DNA from 3 places in the Rhizobium sp. N122 genome. Region 1 is predicted to be linked to each of the others. Evidence: riboswitches for the same ligand, from Rfam matches in the RefSeq annotation. Region 1 holds a riboswitch; each other region holds the start of a gene.
What was found. Region 1 has a riboswitch for thiamine pyrophosphate ahead of thiM (hydroxyethylthiazole kinase). Riboswitches for the same ligand answer to the same signal wherever they lie in the genome.

Region 2: another riboswitch for thiamine pyrophosphate. It lies ahead of thiC (phosphomethylpyrimidine synthase ThiC); the one in region 1 lies ahead of thiM (hydroxyethylthiazole kinase).
Region 3: another riboswitch for thiamine pyrophosphate. It lies ahead of ATY75_RS33765 (HMP/thiamine-binding protein); the one in region 1 lies ahead of thiM (hydroxyethylthiazole kinase).

The regions. Positions count from the first base shown of each region.
Region 1 covers NZ_LOKU01000067.1:117,178-120,366, forward strand. Annotated here, with positions in the region: gene thiD (bifunctional hydroxymethylpyrimidine kinase/phosphomethylpyrimidine kinase) at 1-548, opposite strand, end outside; gene thiE (thiamine phosphate synthase) at 545-1,180, opposite strand; gene thiM (hydroxyethylthiazole kinase) at 1,177-1,980, opposite strand; TPP riboswitch at 2,029-2,125, opposite strand; gene ATY75_RS30075 (DUF1349 domain-containing protein) at 2,280-2,864, opposite strand; gene ATY75_RS30080 (ABC transporter substrate-binding protein) at 3,092-3,189, shown strand, end outside.
Region 2 covers NZ_LOKU01000006.1:34,730-37,918, reverse strand. Annotated here, with positions in the region: gene ugpC (sn-glycerol-3-phosphate ABC transporter ATP-binding protein UgpC) at 1-357, shown strand, start outside; gene ATY75_RS05925 (hypothetical protein) at 425-697, opposite strand; gene ATY75_RS05920 (GNAT family N-acetyltransferase) at 788-1,234, opposite strand; TPP riboswitch at 1,371-1,502, shown strand; gene thiC (phosphomethylpyrimidine synthase ThiC) at 1,596-3,189, shown strand, end outside.
Region 3 covers NZ_LOKU01000004.1:39,445-42,633, forward strand. Annotated here, with positions in the region: gene ATY75_RS04050 (metalloregulator ArsR/SmtB family transcription factor) at 1-118, opposite strand, end outside; gene ATY75_RS04055 (SDR family oxidoreductase) at 222-992, opposite strand; gene soxR (redox-sensitive transcriptional activator SoxR) at 1,136-1,600, opposite strand; TPP riboswitch at 1,863-1,976, shown strand; partial or broken gene ATY75_RS33765 (HMP/thiamine-binding protein) at 1,967-2,077, shown strand; gene ATY75_RS04065 (ABC transporter permease) at 2,095-2,901, shown strand; gene ATY75_RS04070 (ABC transporter ATP-binding protein) at 2,898-3,189, shown strand, end outside.

The DNA.
Region 1 (3,189 bases):
TTGACCAGCACGGCGGCCGGGCCGAGCGCGCGCAGCTGTTCGGCCTGCGCCGCCATTTCCGCCCGGTTCGTCGCCACCGGCTGATGCAGCAGGGCGGCGGCCTCCGGCAGGTTCGGGGTCAGCAGCGTCGCCAGCGGCAGCAGGCGGCGGCTGAGCACATCGACGGCTTCGGGTGCCAGCAGCGCGGCACCGCCCTTGGCGATCATCACGGGGTCGATGACGATGGGGATGCCGCGGCGGTCGGCCGGTGCTGCGGCCAGAGCTGCGTCGAGGGCTGTGGCGACGGCCTCGGCGATGCCGGCATTGGCGATCATGCCGATCTTGACCGCATCGACGCGCACATCGGCAAAGACGGCCTTGATTTGATCGGCGACGAAGGGGGGCGGCACCAGATGCACGCCGGTGACCCCTTGGGTGTTTTGCGCTGTCAGCGCGGTCAGCACCGCCATGCCGTAGACGTCGCGGGCGGAGAAGGCCTTGAGGTCGGCCTGAATGCCGGCGCCACCCGAGGGATCCGAGCCGGCGATGGAGAGGACGTTGCGGATCATGCGCGGGCCTTTCGAATTTCTGCGGCGATGCGGCGTGTGGCGGCTTCCGGATCCGGCGCGCCGCAAATGGCGGAGACGACGGCAAGCCCGCTTGCGCCTGCGGCAAAGACTTCGGCCACATGGTCCGCCTTGAGCCCGCCGATGGCAACCGAGGGCACCGGCGAGGCCTTCACCAAGTTGGCAAGACCGTCAAAACCGATCGGCTGCTTGTGGTCGGCCTTGGTCGGCGTCGCAAACACCGGCCCGACGCCGGTATAATCGACGAGATCGGGATCGACGGCAGCAGCAAGCGCCGCGGTTTCGACCGACAGGCCGAGGATCATGTCGGGGCCGATCATCGCCCGCGCTCTCACCGCATCCATGTCCTCCTGGCCGATATGCAACCCATCGGCGCCGATGGCGATCGCCGCCTCGACATCGTCGTTGACGACGAGGCGGGCGCCGGTGCCATCAAGCGCCTGTTTCAAGGCGCGTCCGGTCTCGACCATCCCGGCCGTGCCGGCATGTTTGTCGCGCAACTGCACCATCGTCGCGCCGCCGGCAACGGCAAGGCGCGCGGTCTCGACCATGCCGATCCCGGCGCAGAGATCGGGGTCGAGGACGAGATAAAGCGAGAGGTCGAAAGTCTTCATGCCGCCGATATCCTTGCCCTGGCATCGAGCGTTTCGCCGTCGACCGCGTTCAGCGCGTCGAGGAAGCGCCAGGCGAAGGAGCCGGGACCGGCTGCGCCGAGGGCGGCATCCTCGCCGGCGATGGCGAAGGTTGCAAGGGCGGCGACCGTCGCGCCGAAGATATCCTCGGGCACGGAGGCGGCAAAGGCGCCGACGAGGCAGGTCAGCGAGCAGCCGAGCGCCGTGACCTGCGGCATTAAGGCCGATCCGCCTGTTATACGCACCGCCCGCTCGCCGTCGGTGACGAAATCGACCGCGCCGGTGACGGCGACAACCGCCTGCTGGCGCTCGGCCAGCCATCGCGCCGACCCTTCGGCCTGCTCGACCGGATCGCGGCTGTCGACACCTTGGCCGCGGCTCTCGCCGCCGGCGAGCGCGATGATCTCGGAGGCGTTGCCGCGGATGATCGTGGGCTTCAGCGCCAGCAGACCGGCAACCGCATTGCGGCGGAAAGCCGTGGCATAATGGGCGACCGGATCGAGTACCCAGGGCTTGCCGGCCGAGTTCGCCGCCTTCGCCGCCGCCTGCATGCCGTCGATCCATTGCGTCGACAGCGTGCCGATATTGACGGTCAGCGCACTCGCGATGCCGGCGAATTCGCCGGCTTCTTCAGCAGCATGGACCATGGCCGGCGAGGCGCCCGCGGCCAAGAGTACATTGGCGGCGACATTCATGGCGACATAGTTGGTGATGCACTGAACGAGCGGCGGCTTCTCGCGCATCGCCGTCAGCATGGCTCCTGGTGTGGTCCTGGTCTGCATGTTGCCCCTTTCAGGCGGGGGCGGGCACGGGGTCATTCGTGCGGTGAGCCGCGACCCCGAGCGACTCCCTCCGCCGGCATTATCCGGTTCAGGTTCGAAGGGTGCTTCTCAGCCCGTCTGTCGACGGGCGCCCCTGTCTCTCATCGCGCTCTTTTTCGCAGAGAACGGCGCGGATGTCATCTCGAAAATGACTGTCCTGCGACTGATCGGACATGACGCACGCGGGCAGCGTGACTGCTGCGGTTCTGCGTTAACGTTGCTGCGGTTGGCTCTAAGATAATCTGAGCATCGCCCAGCTCTTAGCTCAAATCATGCAGATCCGTCGTAACCGCCGGCCCAATCGAAAACGCCGAAAACCGCACCTCCAACCCGCTGCGCTCCGGCGTGCAGGCGGTCGGCCCAACATCATATCGGTCGGCAGCGGGGAACGGCGCTAACCGCAGCAGCGGCCAGCGGCTGCCGTCGCGGGAGGCCTGGATGCGCAGGGCGCCGTTGGCGACGGTGACGCGAATGTGGAAATCTTCGAGTTCCTTGAAGGGTTGCGACACCGACCAGTCGGACTTGCCGTCGGTGACGACGGTGCTGAGGAAGGCTTCGCCGTCGGTGAATTCGACGCCGGTTTTGACCCAGTGGTTTTCGTCGAGACGCACCATCAGGCCGGCCTGGTCGTAGAGGGTGCGGAATTCGCCCTGGATGCGGATCTGGGCGGTGAAGCTCTCGGGCGTGGGAAAGGCGAGGAAATGGCCGCTGTCGCGGGTGAAGCCGTAATAGGTTTCCCGCCAGAAATCGGTTTTCTCGCCTGTTGTCAGGGTGAGGGCGGCGTCGTCCACGCGCCAGCTGGCCGGTTCGTTCAGCCATTTTCCACCGTTGAAGTCGATGTTCATTCCACCCTCGCCTTGTTGACGCTCTGCCGCTGCCGATTCGTTAGGCCGCATCATGCGCAGCCTTCGCGCAGGTGGCCAGCCGAGGCCGGTGATGCGGTGCTCTTTCGCCATCCTGATCCTCGTCCCACGATATAATCCGTGGCTTCCGCTTGACACCACCACTTCATCTCTTATTCTGTTACAAAAAGATGAATTGCATAATAATGGAACTAAACGGGAGCCATCACATGAAAACGCTTGTCGCATTCCTGCTCGGCACTGCGCTTGTCGCCCTGCCTTCGACCCTCTTTGCCCAGGAAAAGGGCGGCGTCATCAATGTCGCGAC
Region 2 (3,189 bases), on a different contig from region 1:
TCGATGAATCTGCTGAAGGGCCGCTACAAGGCCGATGGTGCGATCTTCGTCACCGAGACCGGCGACGAGATCGCGCTCGGCTTTAACCCGCAGGCGTCCGACGGGCAGGCCGTGCTTCTCGGCGTGCGGCCCGAGCACTTGTCGCTCAGCCCAAGCGGCCTCGACACGACCGTCAGCGTCACCGAACCCACCGGCCATGAGACGATGGTCTTCCTGCGCTACGGGTCCGGCGAGCTTGTCGCGGTGCTGTCCGACCGTCACGATTTTAAACCGGGGCAGGTCGCGACGATCGCCGCTCGGCCAGGAAAGCTTCATCTTTTCGATGCGGAATCCGGCAAGACATTGCGACCGGATTGAGCGGGCATCGCTTCAAAGGAGCCGCGAGGAGCGGGTCTGAAAGATCGCGACGGGCTTTAGCGGCGGCTCAGTTCAATTTCAGCTGCAAAATCAATTGTGCTGGAAGATCGTTGGCTATTGTCGACCCGTCGGTTTGGGCAAAGGCCATTTCGCCCTCCTGCCATGCATCATATTCCATGTCGATCCGTATCCCGCCGCGCTCAAGGACAGCCCAGGAGAAATCGAGGCCGCCACCCTTTCGGACGGACCAGCCGGCAGCCCCCAGCGTTTCGATGACCGCTCGCCAGCTTTCTTCCGATAGGCCGGAAAGACAAATCCGATCAGACATGCCCTCTTTCATCCCACAACGAGACAGGCTCCAAGTGGAATATCGGGGTCACGAGCCTCGAACCCATCCACCCGGATATGTAGGCCAATACAGCCCGAATCGCTACGCACTCGATTTGGAGTAGAGACCAAGGTTGTTGCCGACGGCGAATCCGCAACCCTGATAAAATTTCGACAAAGCACCGTCCCGCTGTGAGACCAACCAGACGCTGTTGCATCCTTCGGCCTTTGCTGTTTCGGAAACTGCCGACAGCAGCGCCGTCCCTATTCCCCGACCCTGCGCTTCAGGCAGCACCGAAAGCTCATCCAGATAGATGACCGGACCGGCATGGCGCCGCTGCCGTATGCCCAGCGCGATCCCCAGCACCTTGCCTCCGTCAATGGCCGCAAGGGCAATGGATTTGGGCGTTTCGAGCACGTTGTTTACATTTTCAATCGCCGCTTCAAGCGACCAATTCTCGTTCCACGGCGGTCCCGCATAGGCATTGACCAGCACACCGGCGGCGCCACTGAGATGTTCTCGCATAAGACGTTCAATCCGAAACGACATAATCCACCTGACGTTGAGTGAACTGACATTTGCCGCAGTTCGGCCAGTAACGCAACAGGCTCCGAGACGGGACGATATAAGCGGAACGACAAAGCTGTAAGCTTGACACGATCCGGGACGGCGCTTTACGACTATCGGCATTCACCAGGGGGGTCCCGGCAAGGGGCTGAGATACTGCTGGACAATCAGGCTTAGCCTGTTGTGGCGCAGTGACCCGTTGAACCTGATCCAGTTCATACTGGCGTAGGGACGGTGCAAGCGCTCGAAGGTTTCGGATTCACGCGTGGAATCTGTGCCGGCGTCTTTCCATCATTCCGGCTGATTGACTGGGTCTCCAACTTACAACTTGGAGCCTCAAACCATGACCATTGCCGCAAAAAACCTCACCCCGACCGTCACCACCGGCCCGCTGCCGGCTTCGCGGAAGATCCATGTTCCAGGAGATATCCACAGTGATATCCGGGTGCCGATGCGCGAAATCAGCGTCCATCCGACCGCCGGCGAGCCGCCTGTCGTCGTCTATGATTCCTCCGGCCCCTACACGATCGACGGCGCCGAGATCCGTATCGAGCAGGGTCTGCCCCCATTGCGCCGAGACTGGGTGCTGGCCCGCGGCGATGTCGAAGCCTATGACGGCCGCCATGTGCGCCCCGAAGATAACGGCTTCGTCAGCGGCGACCGGCTGACGCCGGAATTCCCGGGGCGGCGCCGGCCGCTGCGCGCCAAAGACGGGAAAGCCGTCACACAGCTTGCCTATGCACGGGCCGGCATCATCACGCCGGAGATGGAGTTCATCGCCATTCGCGAGAATCTCGGCCGCAAGGCCAAGGCGGAAGCGCTGGTGCGTGACGGCGAGAGCTTCGGCGCCGATATTCCCGATCATGTGACGCCGGAATTCGTCCGCCGGGAAGTGGGCGCCGGCCGGGCGATCATCCCCGCCAACATCAACCACCCCGAAAGCGAACCGATGATCATCGGCCGAAATTTTCTGGTGAAGATCAACGCCAATATCGGTAATTCCGCCGTCACCTCGTCGATGGCCGAAGAAGTCGAGAAGATGGTTTGGGCTGCCCGCTGGGGCGCCGATACGGTCATGGATCTTTCGACCGGCCGCAACATTCACAATATCCGCGAATGGATCATCCGCAATTCGCCGCTGCCGATCGGCACGGTGCCGCTTTATCAGGCGCTGGAAAAGGTCGGCGGCGTCGCCGAGGATCTCACCTGGGAAATCTATCGCGATACGCTGATCGAGCAGGCCGAACAGGGCGTCGACTATTTCACCATCCATGCCGGCGTGCGGCTGCATTACATCCCGCTCACCGTCAACCGCGTCACCGGCATCGTCTCGCGCGGCGGTTCGATTATGGCCAAGTGGTGCCTGCATCATCACCGTGAGAGCTTCCTCTACGAGCATTTCGAGGAGATCTGCGAGATTTGCCGGGCCTATGACGTCTCCTTCTCGCTCGGCGACGGCCTTCGCCCCGGCTCAATCGCCGATGCCAATGATGCAGCCCAATTTGCCGAACTCGAAACGCTCGGCGAGCTGACGAAAATCGCCTGGGCCAGGGATTGCCAGGTGATGATCGAGGGGCCCGGCCATGTGCCGATGCACAAGATCAAGGAAAATATGGACAAGCAGCTCGCCGTCTGCGGCGAGGCGCCCTTCTACACGCTGGGGCCGCTGACGACCGATATCGCCCCCGGCTACGACCACATCACCTCCGGCATCGGTGCGGCGATGATCGGCTGGTTCGGCACGGCCATGCTCTGCTACGTCACCCCGAAGGAGCATCTCGGCCTGCCTGACCGCAGCGACGTCAAGACCGGCGTCATCACCTACAAGATCGCCGCCCATGCCGCCGACCTTGCCAAGGGCCATCCCGCGGCGCGCCTTCGCGACGACGCGCTGTCGCGCGCACGTTTCGAATTCCGCTGGGAAGACCAGTTCAACC
Region 3 (3,189 bases), on a different contig from region 1:
TCAGAAGCCGGGTGTGATGCGCCAAAGCTTTCAGCAGATCGCTCGCTTCATGGGCTTTTCCAGCGAGTATGTGCAAGTCCTGGCCGGTCATCCCCGGCTCCGGTTTGGGCAACGGCATTCGATATCTCGGAAGGGAGGCGATGTGGTAGATCAGCACAATAGCATATTCGCACAACCGAATTGGTCAATAGTGATGAAATGCCAAAAAAGGTCCAAGTAAATCAGCAGATAAGCTGGCCGCCATTGATCTCGAGGACTTGGCCCGTAATGTATCCGGAGAGAGAAGGAGCCGCCAGGAACAGATAGGCGGGCGCGCAATCCTCCGACGTGCCGAGCCGCTGCAGCGGGATGGATTTCCGGGTCTGCTCAAGCTTTTCCCTGGAGGAATAGCGCTCGTGGAAATCCGTCTCGATCGTTCCCGGCGAGACGCAGTTGACGCGGATGCCGTCCGGGGCAAGCTCGCGGGCAAGCGCCTTGGAATAGGTGGCGACGAACGCCTTCGAGGCCGAATAGATCGAGGAACCGGGGCTGCCGCCGGTCAGCGCCGAGATCGAAACGGTGTTGACGACGGCAGCACCCTCGGCCGCCTTCAATGCCGGCAGCAAGGCGCGCGTCAGCGCCACCACCGATGTCTGGTTGAGCCGGATGACCGCCTCATATTCCGCGTCTGTCAGCGTGGCAGCCGGGAAACGGCCGAGCATCGTGCCGGCATTGTTGACGAGCACATGCACCTTGTCGAAGAAAGCGAGAACATCTTCGGCAAATTGCGCCGCCCCGCCGGCGGCGGAGAAATCGGCATGCAGCAGCAGCGCCCGTCTTTCCGATTCGGCCGTCAGCAGGAAATCCGGCAGGTCCCGCCCCGGCTTGCGCCCGGTATGGACGATGACCTTCGCGCCGCAATCCAGAAACTGCCGAGCGACTTCGAGGCCGATGCCGCGGCCGGCGCCGGTGACGACGACATTGCGATTTTCGAACAGTCTGGGATGAAACACGAAGCCGTCCTCCTCGGTTGCGTCACTCGCCCTTAACATATGAGCACCGCGACCGAAAGAAAGGCAGGCATCGATCTTTCCGGCAGCTCGGTCTTTCCCGAAGAGACGCGGCCTCTCCCTGAAGCGACTGGTTCTCCCGCATACTAGTTTTCGGTCTCCAGCAGCCGCGCACCCGGTCCTTCCTTGCCGAGCCGGTCGCACGGATTGCGCAGCGGACAGCTTTCGATCGACAGACAGCCGCAGCCGATGCAGCCGGCCAGGCGGTCGCGCAACAGGCTCAGCCGACTGATTCGTGCGTCGAGATCGTCCTTCCATCGTGCCGACAGCGTCTGCCAGTCGGCGGCCGTCGGCGTGCGCCCCTGCGGCAGGGACTGGAACGCCGCCTGGATTTCCGCAAGCGGAATGCCGACGCGCTGCGCCACCTTGATGATCCCGAGGCGGCGAAGCACGTCGCGCCCGTAGCGCCGCTGGTTGCCGCGGGAGCGGATGCTCGAGATCAAACCCTTGGTCTCGTAGAAATGCAGCGCCGAGACGGCCAGGCCGCTGCGCTCCGCCACCTCGCCGACTGTCAGGAGCTTGCCGGGCGGCGCTGCCGGAATCCTATCCATCGCCTCTTGACCTCAATATTAGTTGAGGTTTTATAACCCTTGCGCCTGCAATCGTAAAGCCCGATCGGACGCCCGCGGGCGCACGCCGATATCGCCGCCTGAGGCAGCAAGCTGCGGTCCCGTTCCCGGCAGGTACGGGCCCACCGAGGAGCACCCGGGCGGGACCTCCGCTCGGGTGTTTCCCTTCATCAGATCCATTCCAACCGAGCGGACGGGTTTGCAATTTTGCGGTTGCGGGACGAAAACCCGGGTGATAGTTTCCGCCGAAATACAGGGGAGCTCCGTATTGCCGGGGCTGAGATGCGAGGTGCAAGCCTCTGGACCCTTCAAAGCTGATCTGGGTAATGCCAGCGGAGCGAGGTTCAGATGTTCTTAGACGAAGAAGTGTCACTCTATCCGATGCCGGACAATGTCGTCGGCATCATTCTCGATGCCGTCAAGGCGCTCGATCCCTATCGCGACCGGCTGCGCATCGAGGCCGAAATCAAACGCTGATGACACTGCCACGACCTTTGGATTCGCGCCTTGCCGCGCTCAGCGCCGCCCTGTACCGGGCATTGCCCGCCTTGCTCGCCGGCCTCGCCTTTCTGGCGGCATGGGAACTCTATGTCGGTCTTTCCGGCATCAAGCCCTCCATCTTGCCGGCGCCTTCGCGCATCGTCCTCCAGGGCTGGCTGAACCGCGCGGCGCTGATATCAAACACCTGGCCGACGCTCGGCGCTACACTCGGCGGTTTTGCCCTGTCGCTGGCCTTCGCCTTCGGCGCTTCGATCCTCATGGACTTTGCGCCTTTCATGCGTCGGGCCTTGCTGCCGATCTTCATCGCCAGCCAGACCCTGCCGCTGGTGGCAATCGCGCCGCTTGTCGTCCTCTGGTTCGGTTTCGGCCTCCTGCCGAAGATCCTGCTGGTGGCGCTCGTCACCTTTTTCCCGCTGCTCGTCGCCCTGCTGCAGGGCTATGAATCGACCGACCGCGACATCGCCGAACTCCTGAACTCAATGAAGGCGAGCCGCTGGCGCATCTTCCGCCTGGCGCGGCTTCCCTCCGCGCTGCCCTATTTCTTCGCCGGCTTGAGAATCTCGATCACCTATGCCGTCGTCGGCGCGATCTTTGCCGAATATGCCGGCGCCGCCAGCGGCCTCGGCATCTATATTCTCAACGCCAAGAACAATTTCCGTCCCGATCTCGTGCTTGCCGCCGTCGTCGTCAGCGCCGTGCTGACCCTCTGCCTCTTCGGCCTGACGCTGTTGATAGAGCGCCTCCTGATGCCCTGGCCGCCATCCGGGGAGCGGCGCCGATGAGCGACAAAATGGTTGAACTGCGCAATATCGCGAAATCTTTCGACGGCATGGAGGTGCTGGGCGATATATCGCTCAGCATCGCAAACGGCGAGTTCGTTTCGATCGTCGGCCCGTCCGGCTCCGGAAAATCGACGGTGCTGCGATTGCTGACGCAGGCGCTTCGGCCCGATTCCGGCACCGTGCTTTTCAACGGCGCGCCGCTGGAAGAAGCGCCGCATTCCTTCGCCTTCATGCCGCAGCGTGATGCGCTGATGCCCTGGCGCCGGATCATCGACAATGCCGCCCTCG